Regions from separate parts of the Microbacterium sp. 01T413_2 genome, predicted to be linked through region 1. Evidence: predicted binding sites of a transcription regulator. Region 1 holds the regulator's gene; each other region holds the start of a gene.
What was found. The regulator HrcA, encoded in region 1, represses chaperone genes, less so after heat shock. The targets are predictions, from matches to a motif close to TTNGCACTCGNNNNNNNCGAGTGCNAA.
Positions count from the first base shown of each region.

Region 2: the regulator HrcA is predicted to act here: its motif matches at 3,497-3,523, upstream of groES (co-chaperone GroES).
Region 3: the regulator HrcA is predicted to act here: its motif matches at 1,704-1,730, upstream of groL (chaperonin GroEL).

Region 1 is NZ_JBFTQL010000024.1:38,294-48,240, forward strand. Features, by position in the region: gene AC1DMN_RS13270 (ABC transporter permease) at 1-550, opposite strand, end outside; gene AC1DMN_RS13275 (ABC transporter permease) at 552-1,535, opposite strand; gene lepA (translation elongation factor 4) at 1,878-3,731, shown strand; gene AC1DMN_RS13285 (DUF1990 family protein) at 3,804-4,454, shown strand; gene hemW (radical SAM family heme chaperone HemW) at 4,486-5,730, shown strand; gene AC1DMN_RS13295 (carboxylesterase/lipase family protein) at 5,820-7,259, opposite strand; gene hrcA (heat-inducible transcriptional repressor HrcA) at 7,358-8,392, shown strand; gene dnaJ (molecular chaperone DnaJ) at 8,442-9,548, shown strand; gene AC1DMN_RS13310 (16S rRNA (uracil(1498)-N(3))-methyltransferase) at 9,555-9,947, shown strand, end outside.
Region 2 is NZ_JBFTQL010000010.1:71,380-81,326, reverse strand. Features, by position in the region: gene tsaD (tRNA (adenosine(37)-N6)-threonylcarbamoyltransferase complex transferase subunit TsaD) at 1-453, shown strand, start outside; gene AC1DMN_RS07895 (hypothetical protein) at 453-896, shown strand; gene AC1DMN_RS07890 (hypothetical protein) at 901-2,094, shown strand; gene AC1DMN_RS07885 (class I SAM-dependent methyltransferase) at 2,101-3,351, opposite strand; gene groES (co-chaperone GroES) at 3,602-3,898, shown strand; gene rarD (EamA family transporter RarD) at 4,036-4,995, shown strand; gene AC1DMN_RS07870 (helix-turn-helix domain-containing protein) at 5,365-6,300, shown strand; gene AC1DMN_RS07865 (hypothetical protein) at 6,458-6,937, shown strand; gene guaB (IMP dehydrogenase) at 7,137-8,639, shown strand; gene AC1DMN_RS07855 (DHA2 family efflux MFS transporter permease subunit) at 8,768-9,947, opposite strand, start outside.
Region 3 is NZ_JBFTQL010000022.1:921-4,443, forward strand. Features, by position in the region: gene groL (chaperonin GroEL) at 47-1,666, opposite strand; gene AC1DMN_RS12255 (LytR C-terminal domain-containing protein) at 1,786-2,391, opposite strand; gene AC1DMN_RS12260 (DUF3263 domain-containing protein) at 2,465-2,722, opposite strand; gene msrB (peptide-methionine (R)-S-oxide reductase MsrB) at 2,829-3,245, shown strand; gene AC1DMN_RS12270 (nitroreductase family protein) at 3,242-3,523, shown strand, end outside.

The DNA.
Region 1 (9,947 bases):
TCCAGATCACGCGGGCGGGGAAGAACCAGCTGATGAAGATCATCGCGGCCGAGATCACGCGCCAGTCCCCGCCGGCGTTCGAGGAGACCAGGGCCAGGATGAGGAACGTCGGCACGACCATGAGGAAGTGGATGATCAGCAGGATGATGCGCTCGGTCGTGCCGCCGAAGTAGGCGGCTGCCGTGCCGACGATCGCGGAGATCACCGTGGTACCGATCGAGACCGTGAGTGCGATCATCAGCGACCGCTGCAGGCCCACGGCGGTCTGCGCGAACAGGTCCCCGCCGTCCGCGGCGGTGCCGAACCAGTGCGTGCCGTCCGGCGGAGTGCCGAGCGCCAGGAAGTCGAGTTCGCTGAAGCTGAAGTGCGCGATCAGAGGGCCGAACACCGCGAACAACGCGAGGAAGGCGAAGATGAACACGCCCGCGACCGCGGGACGGTTTCGCACGAAGCGGCGGTAGTAGAGCCGGAAGGTGCCGATGCGCTTGCGCGGGATCCGCGCGGCGGTGGTGTCGGGCCCGACGGGGGGCTGGACGGTCTGGGAAGTCATGTCAGCTCACCCTCACTCGCGGATCGAGGACCACCACGGCGATGTCGGCGAGGATGGCGCCGATCGCCGTGAGCACGGCGCTGAAGGCGGCGATCGCCACCACGCCGTGGACATCGTTGGTGCCGATGGTCTGCACGAAGTACCGGCCCATGCCGTTCCACGCGAAGATCGTCTCGGTCAGCACCGCACCGGTGAACACGGTGGGGATGCTGAAGGCCAGCTGGGTCGCGACGGGGATCAGCGACGTGCGCAGCGCGTGCTTGCGGATCGCTTGCGGCTTCGTCAGGCCCTTTGCCCGCGCGGTGCGCACGTAGTCGGCTTTGATGTTGTCCAGCAGCAGGGAGCGCTGCAGGAAGTGGTAGCTGGAGTAGCCGATGAACACCAGCGCGATGGTCGGAAGGATCAGATGCTGCAGGGTGTCGATCAGCACCGGGAAGAACCCCGTCACCCCGTCGCTGCGCGCCCCCGTGACGTAGAACAACCGGAAGCCGAGCGCGTCGTTGATCGCGATCGCGATGATCACGATTCCGAGCGCCGCGACGATGATCGGGATGTTCATGGTGACGATGGAGATGCCCTGCCAGACACGGTCCGCGACCTTGTACTGCCGAGAGGCGGTGTACACGCCGATGGCGATGCCGAGCACCGCCGTGATGATCGTCGCGCCGAGCACGAGTTCGCCGGAGACCCACATGCGATACGCGATCTGGTCGTTCACGGACTGTCCGACCGGGCTCACTCCCCAGTTCCAATGCAGGACGATGTCGGTGAACCAGTGCCACCAGCGCTCCAGCAGCGGCACGGTGTCACTGAGGTTGCGAGGTTCGAGGAGGCGGTTGATCTGGTCTTCGCTCAGCGGAGGGCGACGGCCGACGTAGTTGCTGCGCGGATCGAGGAAGGCCCACGCGAGGAAGTACGTGACATTGGTCGCCACCACGATCATGAGGAGCCAGCCGAGAGCCCGGCGCAGCAAGTACTTGATCAAGATGGTTTCTCTCTCTGGTCACAGGCGCAGCGCGGGATCTCCGACGCAGCGCTGGGTCGATGCCATATCAACACGACCCGAAACCGGTGACGCGGTGCTCCGGCCCGCGCAGCGCGAGACGGAGTGTTGCTGCCGCTGACACCCGGTTCCGGGGAGCGGCAACCTCGCGAGACTATCATCGGCCGGGCGTGATGCCGTATATCGGGCTCGCCTGCCGCGGAACCCGCCCGCGGGGAGCGGCCGCCTCCGCGGGCATCCGGCACTCCCGTAGAATCGTAGGGATACCCGTTTCGCCCGGGTCAGCCCGATCCGCCCGCCGGACCCCGCATCGTTCAGGACCCCATGTCACCTCGCGCACTCACTCCGCTGCAGCCGGCCGCCACGCCTCCGCAGCAGATCCGCAACTTCTGCATCATCGCCCACATCGATCACGGCAAGTCGACGCTGGCCGACCGGATGCTCCAGATCACCGGCGTGGTCTCCGACCGCGACATGCGCGCGCAGTATCTGGACCGCATGGACATCGAGCGCGAGCGCGGCATCACGATCAAGAGCCAGGCCGTGCGCATGCCCTGGCAGGTCGACGGCGAGACCGTCGCGCTGAACATGATCGACACTCCGGGGCACGTCGACTTCACCTACGAGGTCTCCCGCTCGCTCGCCGCGTGCGAAGGCGCGATCCTCCTCGTCGACGCCGCGCAGGGCATCGAGGCCCAGACACTCGCGAACCTGTACCTCGCGCTCGAGAACGATCTCACGATCATCCCGGTGCTGAACAAGATCGATCTGCCCGCCGCCGAGCCCGAGAAGTATGCCAAGGAGCTCGCCGATCTCATCGGCGGCCGCCCCGAGGATGTGCTGAGGGTCTCCGGCAAGACCGGCGTCGGCGTGGAGGAGCTCCTGGACCGTCTCGTGCAGCAGATCCCGGCGCCGTCCGGCGATGCGGACGCCCCGGCGCGCGCGATGATCTTCGACTCGGTCTACGACTCCTACCGCGGCGTGGTCACCTACGTGCGGATGGTGGACGGCAAGCTGTCGCCGCGCGAGCGCATCCAGATGATGTCCACGGGAGCCAACCACGAGCTCCTGGAGATCGGCGTCTCCAGCCCAGAGCCGGTGCCCTCCAAGGGCCTCGGCGTCGGTGAGGTGGGTTACCTGATCACCGGCGTGAAGGACGTGCGCCAGTCGAAGGTCGGCGACACGATCACCAACGCCCGCAAGCCCGCGACCGAGGCGCTGGCCGGATACACCGACCCGAAGCCCATGGTGTTCAGCGGCATCTACCCGATCGATGGCAGCGACTACGCGGAGCTGCGTGAGGCCCTCGACAAGCTCAAGCTCTCCGACGCGTCGCTGCAGTACGAGCCGGAGACCTCGGTCGCACTCGGCTTCGGGTTCCGCTGCGGCTTCCTCGGCCTGCTGCATCTGGAGATCATCACGGAGCGGCTGTCCCGCGAGTTCGGCCTCGACCTCATCACGACCGCACCGAGCGTGATCTACGAGGTGCTCACCTCCGACACCGGCGAGACGGTCACCGTCACCAACCCCAGCGAGTACCCCGACGGGCGGATCGGATCCGTCTCCGAGCCGATGGTGAAGACGGCCATCCTGCTGCCCAAGGATTACGTCGGCACCGTGATGGAACTCTGCCAGTCCCGCCGCGGCACCCTGCTGGGCATGGAGTACTTCTCCGAGGAGCGCGTCGAGCTGCGCTACAACATGCCGCTCGGCGAGATCGTGTTCGACTTCTTCGACCAGCTGAAGTCCAAGACGCAGGGCTACGCCTCGCTCGACTACGAGCCCTCGGGATCCCAGGAGTCCGACCTGGTCAAGGTCGACATCCTGCTGCAGGGCGAGAAGGTCGATGCGTTCAGCTCGATCGTGCACCGCGACAAGGCCTACGCCTACGGGACGATGATGGCCGAGCGGTTGCGCAAGCTGATCCCGCGTCAGCAGTTCGAGGTGCCGATCCAAGCTGCGATCGGCGCACGCATCATCGCCCGCGAGACCATCCGCGCCATCCGCAAGGACGTGCTCGCCAAGTGCTACGGCGGTGACATCACCCGTAAGCGCAAGCTCCTCGAGAAGCAGAAGGAGGGCAAGAAGCGGATGAAGATGGTCGGCCGCGTCGAAGTCCCCCAGGAGGCGTTCATCGCCGCGCTCTCGGGAGATGTCGAGGGCAAGGACAAGAAGTAGGCTGCGCGCGATGCACCCCACCCTTGGGAGAACCTGGGTGGGGCGCCGGGGCCAGCAAGTAGGGTGGTTGTCATGCGTCGCGGGACATTCCGAGAAGGAACGGTGGACTATGCCGCCGTGGGGGCAACCCACGCGCCCGACCTGATGCAGTATCCGCCGGAGCGGAGCATTCCCGCCGAGGAGTCGTGGCGGCTGGGCAGTGGCGAAGAGCGGTTCCGCACCGCCGGCGACGCCCTGCTGTCCTGGACGGCGCAACGTGCGGCGGGTCTTCAGCTCACGGATGTGCGTCCGGCATCGAGCCCCGGGTACGCCGGGGTCAGCTTCGACGCCGAGGGCGCCCCGATCGCCCCGAGCCGTACCGAGGTGGAGCCGCGTTACGACGAGGACGGCACGCCGTGGGTGGGCCCCGGCATGACTCTCAAGCTGCACGGACGGGTGTCGGGCATGCGTGCGGACGCCGAGCTGCGGGTGATCTCGGTGACGGAGCAGACCCACCGGATCGGGTTCGTGCTGGGCACGGTCGCCGGATCCGTGGTGAGCGGCGAGGAGTCGTTCGACATCGAGTGGAACGACGCCGACGAGGTGTGGTTCACGGTGCGCGCCTTCGACCGACCGAACAGCTTTCTGTACCGCAGCTTCCCGTATCTGGTGAAGCGCCGCCGTCGCGAGCTGTTCGCTCGGTACCTGCGGGCGATCTCCCCGCTGTACGCGACGCCCCTCTGATGGGGTCTCTGCTGACGGGGAGGACGGCCTGATGGCCGGCCCCCTGCCGCTCGGGGATCCGGCTCCCGCGGATGGCCGCCTGCCGGATGATCTGCCGATCGATCCTGACGCGCCGTTCTCCGCGTATTTGCACGTGCCGTTCTGCCGGGTGCGCTGCGGCTACTGCGACTTCAACACGTACACGGCGTCCGAGCTGCGCGGTGCGCGGCAGGACACGTACGCCGACACCCTGATCCAGGAGATCTCCCTCGCCCGCGACGTGCTGGCCGAGCGCGGTCCGCTCCGCCCGCTGAGCACGGTGTTCTTCGGCGGCGGGACGCCCACGCTGCTGCCGGCGGGCGACCTCGGCCGCATGCTCGGCGCCGTGGTCGGCGCGTTCGGCATCGCCGCCGATGCCGAAGTGACCGTGGAGGCCAACCCCGACACGGTGACCCCTGAGGTGGCCGAGGAGCTCGCGGCCGCCGGTGTCACCCGGATGTCGATCGGGATGCAGTCCGCCGTGCCGCACGTGCTCGCGGCGCTCGACCGCACGCACCGGCCGGAGAACGTGCGCACCGCGGTCGACGCGGCCCGCGCCGCAGGGCTCGCGGTCAGCTTGGACCTCATCTACGGGGCACCGGGGGAGTCGCTGGAGGATTGGCGTTCCTCGCTGACGACCGCAATCGCCCTGGATCCGGATCACATCTCCGCGTACGCGCTGATCATCGAGGACGGCACGAAACTCGCCCGTCAGATCCGGCGCGGCGAGGTTCCCGCTCCCGACGACGACCTGCAGGCCGACATGTACGAGCTCGCCGACAGCCTGTTGAGCGAGGCCGGGTTCGACTGGTACGAGGTGAGCAACTGGGCCCGTCGGCCTTCGACCGAGGTCGGTCGCAGTGCCGCGGATCAGCGCTCCCGGCACAACATGGCGTACTGGCGCGGCACGGACTGGTGGGGCTTCGGGCCCGGGGCGCACAGCCACGTCGCCGGCCTGCGGTGGTGGAACGTGAAGCACCCTGCCGCGTACGCGCAGCGGCTCGCGGTGGGGGAGTCACCGGCAGCGGGCACGGAGCGGCCCGATGCAGATGCCGCCCTGCTGGAGCGGATCCTGCTGCGCTCGCGCATGGCGGAGGGCATGCCGCTGGACGCCATCGCGGCCGACGCCCGCACCAGGGTCGCGGGGCTCATCGCCGACGGCCTCGTCGAAGCCGGTCCCGCACTGCGCGGCACCCTCGTGCTCACGCTGCGCGGACGGCTGCTCGCCGACGCCGTGGTGCGCGCGCTGACGGATTGATCCGGCGCAGGCCGTTCACTGGTCGCGAAATGCGCTCATTCGCCGCAGCGAACCGCAATTCGCGACCAGTGAGCGGAGGCGGACGACGCTCAGCCCCTGGGTGCCGGCAGCAGATCCAGCACCGTCTGCCTTCGCTGCGGGCCGATGACGGGCCCTTCGCCTGCGCCATCGAACAGCGCCGCGGTGCGCTGCATGTCGAACGCCGGCCATCCCGGATCGCCGTCGCGGATGAAGCGCACCCAGGCGTCGTGCATCGCGCTGGCCAGGGCCTGCGGGGGCGCGGTGCCCGCGATCTTGGCGCTCTCGGGATCGCGGAGCCGGTCGAACACGAACCCGATCTCCAGGGCATGCGCGGCGCGCAGGTCACGCACCGGACTCGGCCACGAGAACTCGTACACGAACGTCTGCGCGGTGCGGGCGCGCGCGACCCGGGCGGCCGGCGCGCGCAGCAACAGGTCTGTGGCGAGCTGGCCGAACACCTCCCCGGTGCTACCTCCAGGATGGTCGGCACGTACGGCCCTGGCGGCTGCGGCCGGGATCCGCAGGGCGAGCCGCGCGAGCAGGAGCTTCGACGGCCGGATTGCGGCCAGCGCCTCCGGCGGGAACCACAGACGGTACTCGTCGGTGTTGGTGCCGATCAACAGCGGCACATCGACGTCGGCGAGCGCCTCGTGCGGTGATCGCGGCAGCGAATCGGGATCCAGCACGAGCTGGAAGCCGGGGGCACCGCCGAGCGGGGAGGATCCGGCGGACTGCGCGCGCCGTGCCTCGAGCAGGGCATCCGGAGTGAGAGACGTGAATGCCTCGCGCGTCGCCGCGACGCCGAGGCGCTTCGCGAGCTGCTGGGTCACGCGTCCGCCGCGCTCCGGCGTCTGCGCCTCCAGCGGTCCGGACTGCACGATCGCGCCGCGCACCAACGCGCGGGTGTCGGGCCGGGAGAGCAACGCTGCCACGAGCGCGCCGCCCGCGGATTCGCCCATGAGCGTGATCCGATTCGGGTCGCCGCCGAACGCCGCGATCTCGTCGCGCACCCAGTGCAGGGCCGCCGCAACGTCCTGCAGCCCCAGGTTGCGGGGCGCCCCCTCGAGCACCGAGAAGCCCTCGGACCCCAGCCGGTAGCCGACGCTGACGAACACCACCCCGTCGCGGGCGAACGCCGTGCCGTCGTACATCGACAGTGCCGCCGTGCCGCGCTCGAGTGCGCCGCCGTGGATCCACAGCACGACAGGGGCCGAGTTCGCGTCGGCCGGAGCCCAGACGTTCGCCGTGAGGATGCCGTCGCCGTCGATGCGGACGCTGCCGAGGATCTCCGCGGTCGCCCCTGCATACGGCAGTTGCGGGGCCGTCGGACCGAATGTCTCGGCGTCGCGAGGTGCAGACCAGGGTTCCACCGGTTGCGGGGTCCGGAAGCGGAGTTCGCCGAAAGGGGGCGCCGCGTACGGCACGCCGAGGTAGCGATCGATACCGACGTCACGTCGGCCGAGCAGGTCGCCGGAGGAGATCCTGGTGCGCACGACGTCCTGACCCATGGCCACATCCTAAGAGTGTCGTATCCTCGGTCCGCTCCCGGCCCGGCAGGATAGGATTGGCACTCAGGTCGCACGAGTGCCAACGGTGAGGAGGAGTGATGGTCTCAGAACGCGGACTCCAGGTGCTCCGTGCCATCGTCGAGGACTACGTGGAGACGAACGAGCCGGTCGGCAGCAAGTCGATCGTGGAGCGGCACGCGTTCGGCGTGTCCGCGGCCACGATCCGCAACGACATGGCCCAGCTCGAGGACGAGGACCTCATCGCGGCGCCGCACACCTCTTCCGGGCGCGTGCCGACCGACAAGGGATACCGTGTCTTCGTCGACCACCTCGCGCAGGTGCGACCGCTCTCTTCGGCACAGCGCAACGCGATCACGGCCTTCCTCGCGGATCCTGCCGACCTCGATGACCTCATGGTTCGCACGGTGCGCGTGCTCACACGCCTCACCGGCCAGGTCGCGCTGGCGCAGTATCCGTCTTTCGCTCGTGCGCACGTCACGCACGTCGAGCTCGTCGCCCTCGGCCCCAGCCGGCTGCTGATCGTGCTGGTCACCGACGCCGGCGGTGTGTCGCAGCGGATCGTGCCGCTGCCGGTCGAGCTCGACGAGCCAGAGCTCGGCGTGCTCCGCGCGGTCATCACCGAGCTGTTGACCGGCCGTTCGGTGCGCCGCGGTGCCGAGCGCGTGGAGGCGGCGGCGGAGACCTCGTACGGCCCTCGGATCGACGCGGCCCTTGGTGCGCTGCTGCGCGCCGTTGCCGAGGAGCTCGCGGAGTTCCGGCAGGAGCGCCTGGTCATGGCGGGGGCGGCGACCCTGGCCCGCCGGGAGCACGACTTCCGCGGCAGCATCCATCCGCTCCTCGAGGCCATCGAGGAGCAGGTGACGCTGCTGCGCCTCATGAGCGAGATGCACGTCGACGAGCACGGACTCGCGGCGAGCATCGGCACGGAGAACGCCGCGTTCGGCCTCGGCGAGGCCTCGATCGTGGCGAGCGATTACCTGACGCATGGCGGTACCGCGCGCGTGGGCGTGATGGGGCCGACCCGCATGGACTATCCGAGCAACCTCGCGGCGGCGCGGGCCGTGGCCCGCTACCTGTCGCAGCTGCTCGAAGAGGATGAGACCGGCCGTTGATCGGCCGCACGAACACGCATGCCGCCGACGGCGGCCCGGAAAGGCGATGGTGACGGATCACTACGAGGTTCTCGGCGTCTCGCGCGATGCGAGCGAGGACGAGATCAAGAAGGCGTATCGACGGCTCGCGCGTCAGCTGCACCCCGACGTGAACCCCAGTGAGGATGCGGCGGAGCGGTTCAAGCTCGTCACGCACGCCTATGACGTGCTGAGCGACGCCGACTCGCGGCGCCGCTACGACATGGGCGGCGACCAGAACGGCAACGGCGGTTTCGGTGGGTTCGGTGGCTTCGGCGACATCTTCGAGACCTTCTTCGGGGGCGGAGGGGCGCGCGCGGCCCGGCCGCGTTCGCGCCGGGAGCGGGGCCAGGACGCGCTGGTGCGGGTCACGCTCGAGCTCGGCGACGTCGTGTTCGGTGTGCACCGCGACATCGACGTGGACACCGCCGTGCTGTGCGAGACGTGCCAGGGCTCCTGCTGCCAGGAGGGCACCTCACCGGTCACCTGCGACATCTGCGGCGGATCCGGACACGTGCAGCAGCAGGTGCGCAGCCTGCTCGGCAACGTCATCACGACCGCGCCGTGCGGCTCCTGCGAGGGCTTCGGCACGACGATCCCGTTCCCGTGCCAGACCTGCAACGGTCAGGGACGGGTGCGTTCGCGCCGTACCGTCGGCCTCGACATCCCCGCCGGCGTCGAGACCGGCCTGCGCCTGCAGCTGCCCGGATCCGGCGAGGTAGGCCGCGCGGGCGGCCCGAACGGCGACCTGTACGTCGAGGTCACGGTCTCCCCGCACGCCCGCTTCAGCCGCGACGGCGATGACCTCCTCGCCACGCTCGAGGTGGCCATGAGCGACGCGATCCTCGGGACCACCACGACCATCGAGTCGCTGGACGGACCCGTGGATCTGGAGATCCGCCAGGGTCTGCAGTCGGGGGACGTCCTGACGATCAAGGGCCGCGGCGTCACGCCGCTGCGCGGAACCCAGCGCGGCGACCTGCGCGTCGGCGTACAGGTGCTGACCCCGACCAAGCTCGACCATAAGGAGCGCCAGCTCATCGAGGACTTCGCCAAGCGCACCAAGGCACCGGCGCCGAAGCTGGCCGAGTTCCACCAGGGGCTGTTCTCCAAACTGCGCGACCGCTTCCGGGGCTGACCCGCGATGGCCCTGCACTTCGTGACGCCCGACGCGACGGCGGCCGCGGCCGGTTCGGTCCTCGCCCTCACCGGCGCCGAGGCCAAGCACGCCGCTGTCGTGCGCAGGGTGCGGATCGGGGAGCCGATCACGCTCGGAGACGGGGCGGGCGTCTGGCTCGAGGGCGAGGTCGCGTCCTCAGCCCCCGGCCTGGTGGAGGTGCGCATTCTGTCGCGCAGGGAGGATCCGAGACCGGATCCGCGGATCCTGCTCGTGCAGGCGCTGGCGAAGGGCGACCGCGACGAGCTCGCGGTGCAGGCCGCGTGCGAGCTCGGCGTCGACGAGATCGTTCCGTGGCAGGCGGCGCGCAGCGTCTCCCGGTGGGAGGGGGCCAAGGCGGTGAAGGGCCGGGAACGCTGG
Region 2 (9,947 bases), on a different contig from region 1:
GACTTCTCCTTCTCCGGGCTGAAGACCGCGGTCGCCCGCTGGATCGAGCGGGAGGAGGCCGCGGGCAACCCGATCCCCGTGGCAGACGTCGCCGCGAGCTTCCGCGAGGCCGTGGTCGACGTGCTCGTGACAAAGGCGCTGGCGGCCTGCGCCGACCGCGGCGTGCCTCGGCTGCTGCTCGGCGGCGGCGTCATCGCGAACCGCCGGCTGCGCGACGTCGCGCTCGCCCGTGCAGCGGAGGCGGGAGTGACGGTGCGGATTCCGCCGCTGTCGCTCTGCACCGACAACGGCGCCATGATCGCCGGGCTCGCGGCGGAGCTGATCGCCTCCGGCCGGCGCCCCTCCACGCTCGCGTTCGGCGCCGATTCGACGCTGCCGGTGACCGAGATCCAGGTCGCAGAGGACTCCTCCGCAGCGGCGGACGCTCGCGTCCGCGTGGGCGCCGAGGTCTGATGATGGCGACCACGGACGGGAAGGATCCGCAGCGCTACACCCGGCTGCCGACGGCTCCCGTGCCCGTGGGGGTGGAGAGCGGGCCGCAGCTGGACGGCGGGGTCGAGATCGAGGATCTCGAGCTCGACCGGGACGGCGCGACGGTGGCACACGAGGAGTGGCACCCCACGGACGGGACCGAGGCCCCGACGCCAGCGCCCGCCGAGCCGCGGCTGGCGCCATGGGCGCTGCTGTCCGCGATCGTGGCTCTGTTCGCCTCGCTGTTCGTCGGCTGGGGGATCCCGGTCGCGATCGTCTCGGTGATCGCCGCGATCATGTCGCTGCGCCGGCCGGAGGAGAGTCGTGCCCTGGCGGTCTGGGCGCTCGTGCTCGGGAGCGTGGCAACGCTGTACAGCGCGGGATGGCTGCTCTGGGCCGCCTACCGGTTCGGCTGGTTCGGATAGCGCCATGGCGGATCCGGAACCGGGCGAGGAACGTCGCGAGCTGGAGCGCCGTGCCTTCGGCCGGGACGGATCCGGCCTGAGTCCGGCCGAGGCCGCGCAGCTGACGGAGCTGCGGCGCGCGGATGCCGCCGCGCCGGGCCCGGAGCCTGCCGAAGGGACGCTCCCCACGTCAGGCGCCCAACCTGTTCCGGGGCGAGCGCACCGAGACGAAGGCTCCCCACCGCTCGCGCCCGATCCGCCGACGATGTCCCGTCTCGCTGACGGATCCGGCGTGATCGTCGGTGGAACGGGACGGAGTCGGCCGTTCGGGACAGCTCGTGAACGGGTAGTCGCCTGGTTCGCCACCGGCCGCGGGAAGCGCCCTCGCTACCTCATCGGCACAGCGGCGGCGTTGATCCTCGTCGGTCTGCTGATCGGCTGGGCCATCCCGCGCCCGCCCGACGTGGGGCTCGCCCTCCGGTCCGGCGAGGCTGAGCGGCGGGACACGCTCCTCCACGACGCGAAGTACGACCCCGGGAGCGTACTGCTGCTCGATCGGCAGGCGGATGCCCTGTTGTGGACCTGGACGGAGGTGGGTGGACAACTGCGCTGCGCCGCGCTGGACGTGCCGGGGTTGCCGATGGAGCGGCAGTGCCAGCGGATCGAGGACCTCAAGAAGAATCCGTACTCCCTTCAGGTGAACACGACCGTTGCTCCGGCTTCGGGCCGCAACGTGCAGGTCGGCTACGGAGGGGTCGTGTTCCTCGCGGGACGAGGGTTCCCCGGCGGGGCCATCCAGCGCTGGGAGGCCGAGTCGCGGACGATGAACCAGGGGATGAGCGACGCGGAGATCGCGGCGACGGCGAGGATCTCGGCCGAGCAGCAGCTCGAGGGGCTGTCCATCGTCGGGCGCTGGCGGGGGCTGACGATCTGGCGCGGCTACGCGGACAGCGGAACATCCCAATGCCTGATCGTCGAGGCCCCCGAAACGCAGCGGGCGTGCGGATCGGATGGCAGCACGTATGACGGCTCGTCGAAGGTTCTCAGTTTCACCGAGCCTGTGGATCCCCGCGGGACGGTGGTCAGGCTAGAGCTGGCCGCGACGCGGGACCGGCCCTCCGCGATCATCGAGATGCGCTTCGCCGTGTACGCCGTGCCGTATCTCATCATCACGGAGAACGCCGATGTCGGGGTCGAGGGACTCCTCACGGCGCCATGACGGCTCTCAGACCCGGTCCGCGAGGATCGCATGCCGCCTGTCGCCGATGCGCACGAGGATCAGGGTCGCCTCCGCGGAGCCGCGCAGGTTCAGCTTCTTGCGGAACGCGGCCGGATCCACGTCCACGCCGCGCTTCTTGATCTCCAGGCGTCCGATGCCCGACTTCTTGAGGGCGGATCCGATCGCCTTCGGGTTCATCGGCAGCACTTCGCGCACCCGGAACGATGCGGCGAACGGGCTGTCGGCAGGAGCATCGGAGGTCAGATACGCGATGTGCGGATCCAGCATGCCCGCGTCGAGGCTGCGCGCCAGGTCGCCGATCAGGCGGGCGCGGATCACGGCGCCGTCGGGCTCGTGCACATAGGCGCCGAGCTCCCGCACCTCGGCGTCCTCCGTGTCGGCAGGGGCGGTCAGCTCGTGCGCGCGGTCGCCGCGCATCACGAGCGCAGCTCGCCGAACACCTCCGCGCGCCAGTTCGCCCGACCACAGCACCAGCTCGACGACGTCACCATCCGCGCTCACCCACTGCGCCTCGACGTCGGTGGGGATCGTGTCCCGGTCATGGGCGGGCCCGAGCTTGATTCCGGTGGGGATGCGCGCGGCGAGCGCGAATGCCCAGTCCAGCGAGGGGGAGTAGTCGTCTGCGGAGACGCGACGGGTCTCGGAATGCCCCGCGCTGCGCCGTGCCGGATCCAGCCACACCGCCTCGGTCGCCCCTCCGGGGTCGTTGAGCGAGGACGCCGAAGGCGACCGAGACGAAACGCCGTCTCCAGCGGTCGAGGGCGCGTGATCCTCCGCGAACCCGTGCCGCACCTCGGCGTCGGATCCGAACGGCGCCAGGTTGTACGCCGCCAGCGCGGCCGTGACCTCGTCGGCATCCACGGCCGTGACCCGCAGTCCCGCGCCGGCGAAGGCGAGCGCGTCGCCGCCGATGCCGCACCCGAGATCGGACACGTGCGCGATCCCGGCGGCGCGCATCCGGCCGGCATGACGCGCGGCGACCGCGAGCCTGGTCGCCTGCTCCAGGCCGGCGCGCGTGAACAGCATCCGGTCCGCGAACTCGCCGAACTTCGCCGCCCCCTTCGTGCGCAGTCGCGCCTGGCCGACCACGGCGGACACGAACTCGGGCGAGTGTCCCTCCGCCCGCAGGCGCATGACCGCGCGGGCGGCCGCATCCGTGGATCCGATCTCGCCGAGCTCGTCGATCGCCCGCAGCGCCTCGGGCGTCAGCAGGGTTCGCAGTTCGCTCATATCCACGCGGTCCAGGCTATCCGTCCGCCATGCGCGGACCGGCCCGTCGAGTGCACGCGCTGTCGGCGAGGGCACACGTTCTTCGCGCCAACACGCAGTGCAGTCGGCGAGTGCGTGTGCTCTCGGCGCGGGGGCGGACGGCAGGGGCAGGTTGGCACTCTGATTGCATGAGTGCCAGCGATGTGCCTAGACTGTCGTTAGCACTCTCAGGCTGAGGGTGCTAATCAGTCTTGAACCGTCAAGAAAGAGGTAGACCGTGTCGGTTTCCATCAAGCCGCTCGAGGACCGCATCGTCATCAAGCAGGTCGAGGCCGAGCAGACCACCGCGAGTGGCCTGGTCATCCCTGACACCGCCAAGGAGAAGCCCCAGGAGGGCGAGGTCGTGGCCGTGGGCCCCGGCCGCATCGATGACAACGGCAACCGCGTCCCGCTCGACGTCAACGTCGGCGACCGCGTGCTCTACAGCAAGTACGGCGGCACCGAGGTGAAGTTCGGCGGCGACGAGTTCCTCGTGCTGTCCGCGCGCGACGTGCTCGCCGTCGTGGTGCGCTGAGCGTCCACTGACGTTTCGAAGGCCCGGATGCCCTGCGCATCCGGGCCTTCGTCGTGTCACGGACCCGATCGGGATCCGAGGGCCATCCATCTCGCACAGCGGCCTGCCTCCTCGCCGCGCGGCAATAAGGTGGATCGGTGACCACCACCCCCCGCAGCGCCCAGACCGTGGGCGTCGCCTCCGCGATCGGCGCGTATCTGCTGTGGGGCGTGCTGCCGCTGTACTTCCTGCTGCTCGCGCCGACGGGCCCTTGGGAACTGGTGGCCTGGCGGGTCGCGCTCTCGTTCGTGTTCTGCCTCATCCTGCTGGCGATCACCCGAGGCTGGAAGCCGCTGATGACGATCGTCCGGCAGCCGCGACTGCTGGCGCTGACGGCGCTCGCCGGGGTGCTGATCTACATCAACTGGCAGGTGTTCGTCCTCGCCACCCTGAACGGCGAGATCGTCGAGACCAGCCTCGGCTATTTCATCAACCCGATCGGCACCATGCTGCTGGGCGTGTTCGTGCTCAAGGAGAAGCTGCGCCGGCTGCAGTGGGTCGCGATCGGTATCGCGACCGTCGCGGTACTGGTGATCGTCTTCGCCCACGGCACCTTCCCATGGATCGCGCTCTCGCTGACCGCCTCGTTCGGCATCTACGGACTCGTCAAGAAGAAGATCGGTCCCTCGGTCGACGCCGTGAGCGGTCTCACCCTGGAGTCGTTCTGGCTGCTGCCGGTCGCTGTCGTACAGCTGATCGCCGTGGGACTCACCACCGGCATCACGATGGGCGCGAACGGCCCGCTCCATGCGAGCCTGCTCGCTTTCGCGGGCATCGCCACCGCCGTGCCGCTGCTGCTGTTCGCCGCGGGCACCCGCAGGATCGGGCTGACCGTGATCGGCATGATCCAGTTCATCACCCCGATCATGCAGTTCCTGGTCGGCGTGCTCGTCATGCACGAGCCGATGCCGACCGAGCGGTGGATCGGCTTCGCGATCGTCTGGGTTGCGATCGCCGTGTTCCTGATCGACCTCGCGCTCGCCGCCCGCCGGATCCGATCCGGCCGAGGAACAGTCGAGGCGTCGCACCCAGGCACCGACACGATCCCCGTGCCCTGACCGACTCGCGGCGGCCGCCTTCTGAATCGGGGTCGACCGGATCCGGGTCTGCTGGATCCCGCGTCTGCCGGATCGGCGTCTGCGGGATCCGCGTCCTTTAGATCCGGGTCTGCGCGACGATGGCGCAGCGAGCAGGGCCGCTGAGCTCCCGGCCCCAGTGGCCCACAGGGCCGGCCCCGCGTGCACCCCAGGCCTCGCTGTGGCCGCGTCCGCCTCCCTGCGCCGAGTGCGTGCGACCCGCTTGTGATCGACGCGCGCGTCACCTCCTCCCGGTCGCCGACTCCTTCCTCTGTGGCGAGTCGAGGTGCGGATGCCCGAAAGGCTCGCCGCATATCGGAACGGCTCGTGGGGAGCCATGGGGAGGCAAGCGTGCTGGTTCAGCAACTTCCGTCGGGGGACGTCGTCGCCCGGCTGGGCAGCGTCCGAGATCGGCCGAGCGTCACGAGCACGCGGGCTCTCCGTGAGGCGAGGACTCCGGCCGCGTCCGCGCCGCCGAAGCACCTGGTGTTCGGCGCGGTGACCATCTCGGTCCATGAGCACGACGCCGGCTCTGACCGCGCCTCCGGTGTCGCTGCCGGACGCCTGAGACTGTTCCTGGTGCGCGGGGGATCCGTCGAGATCCCCACCCGCGACGGCCGGCAGGTGATCCGCGATGGCCAGGGGATCGTGGTGACCGGAACGGCCTCGGTGCGCATGTCGTCCTCATCCTCCGGTGAGGTGATCGGCATCGGCATGCCCCTGGACGAGATCCCGCAGTTCTCGCTGCCGAGGAATGCGGCGATCCCCATCGAGGACGCAGCATTGCTCCGGCCCATCGGAGCGTTCGTGCACACCCTGCACGGCGACGATGAGATCGATGTGCTCTCGCGCGGGCGCTTCTCGCAGATCCTGCGCGACATGCTCCTGGTGGTGATCCGGCGGGCGACCGTCGGCGCCGGGCCTGGGACCGTGCCCTCCATCCATCAGCGCGCCGCCGCGATCCTGCGGCAACGTCATGCGGACGCGGGGCTCAGCCCCGCGGAGGTGGCGGCCGAGGTGAACGTGTCGCTGCGCCAGCTGGAGCGCGAGTTCCAGTCGTCGGGCCGGACGATCCGACAGGAGATCCGGCGCATCCGTGTGGCCGCCGCCGTGGCCCTGCTGCAGGAGGAGGGTCGGCCGCCGCAGACGATCGACGCCATCGCCGTGCAGGTCGGCCTGAGCAACGGGTCGAGTCTGGCGAGGGCGATGGCGGCCGAGAACCTGCCGTCGCCTGCACGCCTGCGTGCGGCGGCACGATCCGGCCTGCCAGGCCGCTGTCATACCTGACACGACCGGCTTCGCACGCGGGTCGACGGGGTGGAGCGCTCGGTGCTCCCGAGGGAGGATCCGCGGGTTGGATGACGGAGGACCACCGCCCCCGACACCCGCGGGGAGCGGTCTCACCGCCTCCGCCCCGACGGACGCAGACAGAACTGGAGCAGTCATGCCCGATACCCTTCCCGCACGCCAGGTACCCCGCCGCGCCATCGTCAAGGGTGCCGCGTGGTCGCTGCCGGTCATCGCCGCGGCGGTGGCGACGCCACTCGCGGCCGCCAGTGAGACGGCGCCCGTGGCGAACTACGCCGAAGTGACCGCGACGGCGAACCCGAAGGTCGGCACGAACCCGAACTTCAAGATCCAGGGCCAGTACACCGACGGCGCGAACTACGTCGACGGCTCCCTCAAGGCCGGCACCCTCGTCACCTTCACGTTCGCGAACGGCGCGACGGCCGCCTCGTACTCGGGCCTGTCCGGCCTGAGCTTCGTCAGCGGAGACCCTGCGGCCGGCGGGCCGGTCATCTTCCAGGTGACGGCGTCGACGACCGCGCAGGTCAAGGTGACGTTCAACAACGTCGCGCCGGTGGGTGGCGCCATCACCGCCGAGGTTCTCGGCGGCACGGGCACCGCGACGATCACGGCCTGATCTGGCGGCGGGACCGGTATCGGCCTCGTTCTCCTCTTCGCCCCGCGGCCGCCGTCATCCCCCTGTGACGGCGGCCGCTCGCATGCGCCGCGGATGAGCGCCCCTGAGCGTCCACTCCACGAGTCCGTTCCTGGGAATACCGCACCCCACGCGGCACTTAGAATCGATACACGCGCGCAGAAGAGGAGCCCCGCAACCCATGGAGCAGCACGACCCGTTCGGTTTTGTCGGATTGACCTACGATGACGTCCTGCTCCTGCCCGGGCACACGGACGTGATCCCGAGCGAGGCGGACACCTCCTCGCGTGTGACGCGCCGGATCTCGGTCGCCACACCTCTGCTCTCCAGTGCGATGGACACCGTGACCGAGGCGCGCATGGCGATCGCCATGGCACGCGAGGGCGGCCTGGGCATCCTGCACCGCAACCTCTCCATCGCCGATCAGGCCGCGCAGGTCGACCGCGTCAAGCGCAGCGAGTCCGGCATGATCACGGATCCGATCACCACGACCCCCGACGCGACGATCGCAGAGGTCGACGCGATGTGCGCGAAGTACCGCATCTCGGGTCTGCCCGTGGTCGACCCCGACGGCCGCCTGGTCGGCATCGTCACGAACCGCGACATGCGCTTCGTCTCCGGATCCGCCAAGCAGACCACGCTCGCGCGCGACGTGATGACGAGCGAGAACCTCGTGACCGCGCCCGTCGGCGTCGAGGCCGCACAGGTCATCGCGCTCTTCGCGAAGCACCGCGTCGAGAAGCTGCCGCTCATCGACGAGGACGGCAAGCTCGCCGGCCTCATCACCATCAAGGACTTCGACAAGAGCGAGAAGTACCCGCTCGCCACCAAGGACGACCAGGGCCGGCTGCGCGTCGGCGCTGCGATCGGCTTTTTCGGCGACGCCTGGGAGCGCGCCGAGGCGCTGCGCGACAAGGGTGTGGACGTGCTCGTCGTCGACACCGCCAACGGCCAGTCGCAGGGCGTGATCGACCTCGTCAAGCGACTCAAGGCGGATCCGTCCTTCGCGCACATCGACATCATCGGCGGCAACGTCGCGACCCGCGAGGGCGCGCAGGCGCTCGTCGACGCCGGAGTGGACGCCGTCAAGGTCGGCGTCGGCCCTGGCTCGATCTGCACCACCCGCATCGTCGCCGGTGTGGGCGTGCCGCAGGTAACGGCCGTGTACGAGGCGTCGCTCGCCGCGCGCCCGGCCGGCATCCCGGTCATCGCAGACGGCGGCCTGCAGTACTCCGGCGACATCGCCAAGGCGCTCGTCGCCGGTGCCGACGCCGTGATGCTCGGATCCCTGCTCGCCGGTACCGAGGAGTCCCCGGGCGAGATCGTGTTCCAGGGCGGCAAGCAGTTCAAGCTGTACCGCGGAATGGGCTCGCTCGGCGCGATGCAGACCCGCGGCAAGCAGACGTCCTACTCGAAGGACCGCTACTTCCAGGCCGACGTGCCCAGCGACGACAAGCTCATCCCCGAGGGCATCGAGGGCCAGGTTCCCTACCGCGGCCCGCTGTCCGCCGTCGCGTACCAGCTGGTCGGCGGCCTGCGCCAGTCGATGTTCTACGTCGGCGCGCGCACGATCGAGGAGCTCAAGACGCGCGGCAAGTTCGTGCGCATCACGGCGGCCGGGCTCAAGGAGTCGCACCCGCACGACGTGCAGATCGTGGTCGAGGCGCCGAACTACAAGCGCTGAGATCTCCGAAGGCCCGGATCCTGAAATCGGATCCGGGCCTTCGTCGTCCACCTGGCCCTGCTCGCTGGTCGCGTATTGCGGTCATCCCTGCCGCAGAACCGCAATCCGCGACCAGCGAGCAGGGGGGCTCAGCGACCCGCGGCGAGAGCCTCCGGAATGGCGGCCTCCGCCTCGACGTCGATCCCATCCTCCGCGTGCCCGCCGCGCCCAGCCGGCAGCCAGAGCGCGATGACGGCGGCGACCAGCAGTACCGCGGCGCCGGTGAACACGGCGGGGCGAGCGGCGTCGACGTAGTGGTCGGGCAGCAGCTGGCCGCCGGCGCCCACGAAGATCGCCGTCATCACGGCGGTGCCAAGGGCGACGCCCAGCTCGCGGAGCGTGGAGTTCACTCCCGACGCCTTCGCGTGGTCGATCAGGCCGAGCGTGGCGAGCAGTGCCGTCGCCGAGGGGGCGAAGACGAGGCCCATGCCGATGCCGGCGAGGACGAAGGGCGCGACGAGAGCGGCGTAGGGCACGTCTGTGGCGAGCTGGGCGGCCAGCCAGCCCAGGGCGACGCCTTGCAGCAGCAGGCCGGTGACGAGCAGCACCCTCGTGCCCACGCGCGGCGCGATCAGGCCCGCGAGCGGCGCCACGATCATCGGCGCGAGCGTCCACGGCGTCGTCTGCACGGCGGCATCGAGCGGGGTCGCACCCTGCACGACCTGCAGGAACTGGATCAGGATGAACACGGATCCGAAGGTGCCGAAGCTGAACGCGAAGCCGACGACGTTCGTGATCGAGAACGACCGGTCGCGGAACAGCCGCAGCGGCATGAGCGGCGCGGCCGAACGCAGCTGCCAGGCGAGGAACGCGATCAGGAGCGCGCCGCCCAGAGCCAGCTCGGCGATCACGCCGATCGTGTCCCAGCCGTCGTCGTTGCCGCGCACGATCGCGTGCACGAGGGCCAGCACGCCGCCGGCGGCGAGCACCGCGCCCGGCACGTCGATGCGCACGCGGGCGCCGAAGTCGTTGGCGAGCACCATCAGAGCCAGCGGGATCGCGATCACGGCGATGGGCACGTTGATCCAGAAGATCGCCTGCCAGTTCCAGCCCTCCATGATGGCACCGCCGATGAGCGGACCGACGGCGACGCCGAGCCCGGAGACACCGCCCCAGATGCCGATCGCGAGCGGGCGGCGGGCGGCGGGCACCGCGCCGGTGAGGAGGGCGAGCGACAGCGGCATGACGGCGGCCGCACCCAGCCCCTGCACCGCGCGGGCGGCGATGAGCTGGCCCGGGTCTGTGCTGAGCGCCGCGAACAGCGAGCCG
Region 3 (3,523 bases), on a different contig from region 1:
GGCCCCCGGGACGAATCCCGGGGGCCTTCTCGAAAGGGGGCTGGACTCAGAAGTCCATGCCGCCGGACGGGTCGGCCGGCATGGCCGAAGCCTTCTCCGGCTTGTCGGCGACGACGACCTCGGTGGTGAGGAACAGGCCGGCGATCGACGCGGCGTTCTGCAGCGCCGAGCGGGTGACCTTGGCCGGGTCGATGATGCCCTGTGCGAACATGTCGCCGTACTCGCCGGTCGCGGCGTTGAGGCCGTGACCCGTGGGGAGCTCGGAGACCTTGTGCGCGACGACGCCCGGCTCGAGACCGGCGTTGAGGGCGATCTGCTTGAGCGGCGCCTCGATCGCGACGCGCACGATGTTCGCGCCGGTCGCTTCGTCGCCCGTGAGCTCGAGGCCGTTGAGGGCCTTCGTGCCGGACTGGATCAGGGCGACGCCACCACCGGCGACGATGCCCTCCTCGACGGCGGCCTTCGCGTTGCGGACGGCGTCCTCGATGCGGTGCTTGCGCTCCTTGAGCTCGACCTCGGTGGCCGCGCCCGCCTTGATGACGGCCACGCCGCCGGCGAGCTTGGCGAGGCGCTCCTGCAGCTTCTCGCGGTCGTAGTCGCTGTCGGTGTTCTCGATCTCGCGACGGATCTGGGTCACGCGACCGGCGATCTGCTCGGCGTCTCCGGCACCCTCGACGATCGTGGTCTCGTCCTTGGTGACGATGACCTTGCGCGCACGGCCCAGCAGGTCGAGGGTCGCGTTCTCGAGCTTGAGACCGACCTCCTCGGTGATCACGGTGCCGCCGGTGAGGATCGCGATGTCCTGCAGCTGCGCCTTGCGGCGGTCACCGAAGCCCGGAGCCTTGACGGCGACGGACTTGAAGATGCCGCGGATCTTGTTCAGCACCAGGGTCGCAAGGGCTTCGCCCTCGACGTCCTCAGCGATGATGACGAGCTCCTTGCCGTCCTGGATCACCTTGTCGACGACGGGCAGAAGATCCTTGATGTTCGAGATCTTCTGGTTCGCGATGAGGATGTACGGGTCCTCGAAGACAGCCTCCTGGCGGTCCGGGTCCGTGACGAAGTAGGGGTTCAGGTAGCCCTTGTCGAAGCGCATGCCCTCGGTGAGCTCGAGCTCGGTGCCGAAGGTCTGGGACTCCTCGACGGTGACCACACCCTCCTTGCCCACCTTGTCGATGGCCTCGGCGATGAGCTCGCCGATCTCCGGGTCGGCGGCGGAGATCGACGCAGTAGCGGCGATCTGCTCCTTGGACTCGATCTCCTTGGCGGAGGCGAGCAGCTCGGCGGTGATGGCGGCGACGGCCTTCTCGATGCCCTTCTTCAGGCTGATCGGGTCGGCACCGGCGGCCACGTTGCGCAGGCCCTCGCGGACCAGCGCCTGGGCGAGCACGGTTGCGGTGGTGGTGCCGTCACCCGCGACGTCGTCGGTCTTCTTSGCGACCTCCTTGACGAGCTCCGCGCCGATCTTCTCGTACGGGTCGTCGAGCTCGATCTCCTTGGCGATGGACACGCCGTCGTTCGTGATCGTGGGGGCGCCCCACTTCTTCTCGAGCACGACGTTGCGGCCACGCGGGCCGAGGGTCACCTTGACCGCGTCGGCCAGGATGTTCAGGCCGCGCTCGAGACCGCGACGGGCCTCCTCATCGAAAGCGATGATCTTTGCCATGAGTTCTGTCGTCCCTCSTGGACGTAGACATTGGGTTTTAGCACTCAGATCAGTCGAGTGCTAAACCCAGTCTGGCACTCGACCCCTGTGAGTGCAAGCCGTAGAGAGAGCGTCCGGGCTCAGCCCGCCGAGCCGTCGCCCGACGTGTCGGCGGGGGTCGGCTCCGTGGTCGGTGCGTTCTTCGCGAGATCGAGCCCGAGCACCACGGTGAGCTGCTTCTGGCCGGTCACGACGTCGTCGCCGTACCGATCGCTCAGGGCGACCTTCGTCGCGCCGATGAGGGCAGCCAGCGCCTGGGCCGCAGGCTTGTCCGCCTCGGTCTTGTAGTAGACCGTGGTCGCGGGGAAGTCCTGGGTGTCGGCATCGCTCGCCGCCACGGAGCCGCCGGCGAACCCGGCGTTGACGATCGTGTCGCGCGTGCTCGCGGCGAGCCCGTTCACGCCGGTCGCGTTCAGCACCAGGACGGCGTACGACGTGTCCAGCGTCGGCGCCGCCACGGTAGCGGTCGGCGATGCCGTGGGCACCGGCGCACCGCCGTCGAAGCTGATCCGGCCCATGGCGAGCATCGCGGCGAAGATCCCGACGGCGATCAGCACCGCCGTCGCCACTGCGGCCCACAGCAGCACGAACCAGCCGCGCATCCCGGGGTTCTCGGCACGGTGGGCGCCGACGCGTCCCTGCGCGTGCGGGATCACGTCGAATCGGTCGCGGGCGGATTCTGGCATCCCCCGATGTTATCCGGGGTCCTGCTGCGGTTTCGGTGAACGACAGGCCGTCGATCTCGAGCGCGGCTGCGCCTCAGCCGGCGGACAGCGCGGTGCGACCCGATCTCCGCGCTGCCGCGTCGTCTCGGATCCGGCGCAGTCGACGCACCAGCATCGGATCCGCGATCAGCGCCTGCTCAGACTCGATGACCCGGTCCAGCAGCTGGTAGTAGCGCGCCGGCGTCAGCTCCAGCTCGGCGCGGATCGCCTCCTCCTTGGCGCTGGAGTGCCCGGGGCGCCGCGCCTCGAACGCGAGGATCACACGCTCGCGGTCGCTGAGGAGGTCGGTCACCCCATCAGGCTACGTCGCCGTCGGCGCCCGGCCCGGACGGCGCGCCCGGCCGCCGCCCCTCCACGGCCAGGAACGCGCGAGAATGGATCCGACCCCGGGAGGATCCATGTCGCACCGCGTGACCAAGACCGACGCCGAATGGCGGGCCGAGCTCGACCCGCAGCAGTACGCCGTGCTGCGCGAGGCCGCGACCGAGCGGGCGTGGACCGGCGAGCTGCTCGACGAGCACCGTGCCGGCCTCTACACCTGCGGCGCGTGCGGCGCCGAGCTGTTCCGCAGCGGCACGAAGTTCGACTCGGGCTGCGGCTGGCCGAGCTTCTACGAGTCGGTCCGGCCTGAAGCCGTGGAGTTGATCGAGGACAACAGTCTCGGCATGCTGCGCACGGAGGTGCGCTGCGCGAACTGCGGTTCGCATCTGGGCCACGTCTTCCCGGACGGATTCGGCACGCCGACCGGCGACCGATACTGCATGAACTCGATCGCGCTGTCGTTCCAGCCGGACGATTCCGCGACCGGGGCATGAGCGCACTCGAAGCCGTTCGCCGTCGGCAGTCCTGGTCCAAGGTGACCCCGGACGCGCCGACCCGCGAGCAGCTGCTGCCGCTGATCGCGGCCGCCGGCCGCGTCGCGGATCACTCCTCGCTGCGGCCCTGGCGCCTGATCGAGCTGCGTGGACAGGACCGAGAACGACTGGGTGCGGCCATCGCAGCGACGACGGGCGACGACTCGCCCTCGTCCAAGCCTCTGCGCGCCTCCCTGCTGATCGCCGTCGTCGCCAGTTACCGGGACAGCGAGAAGGTG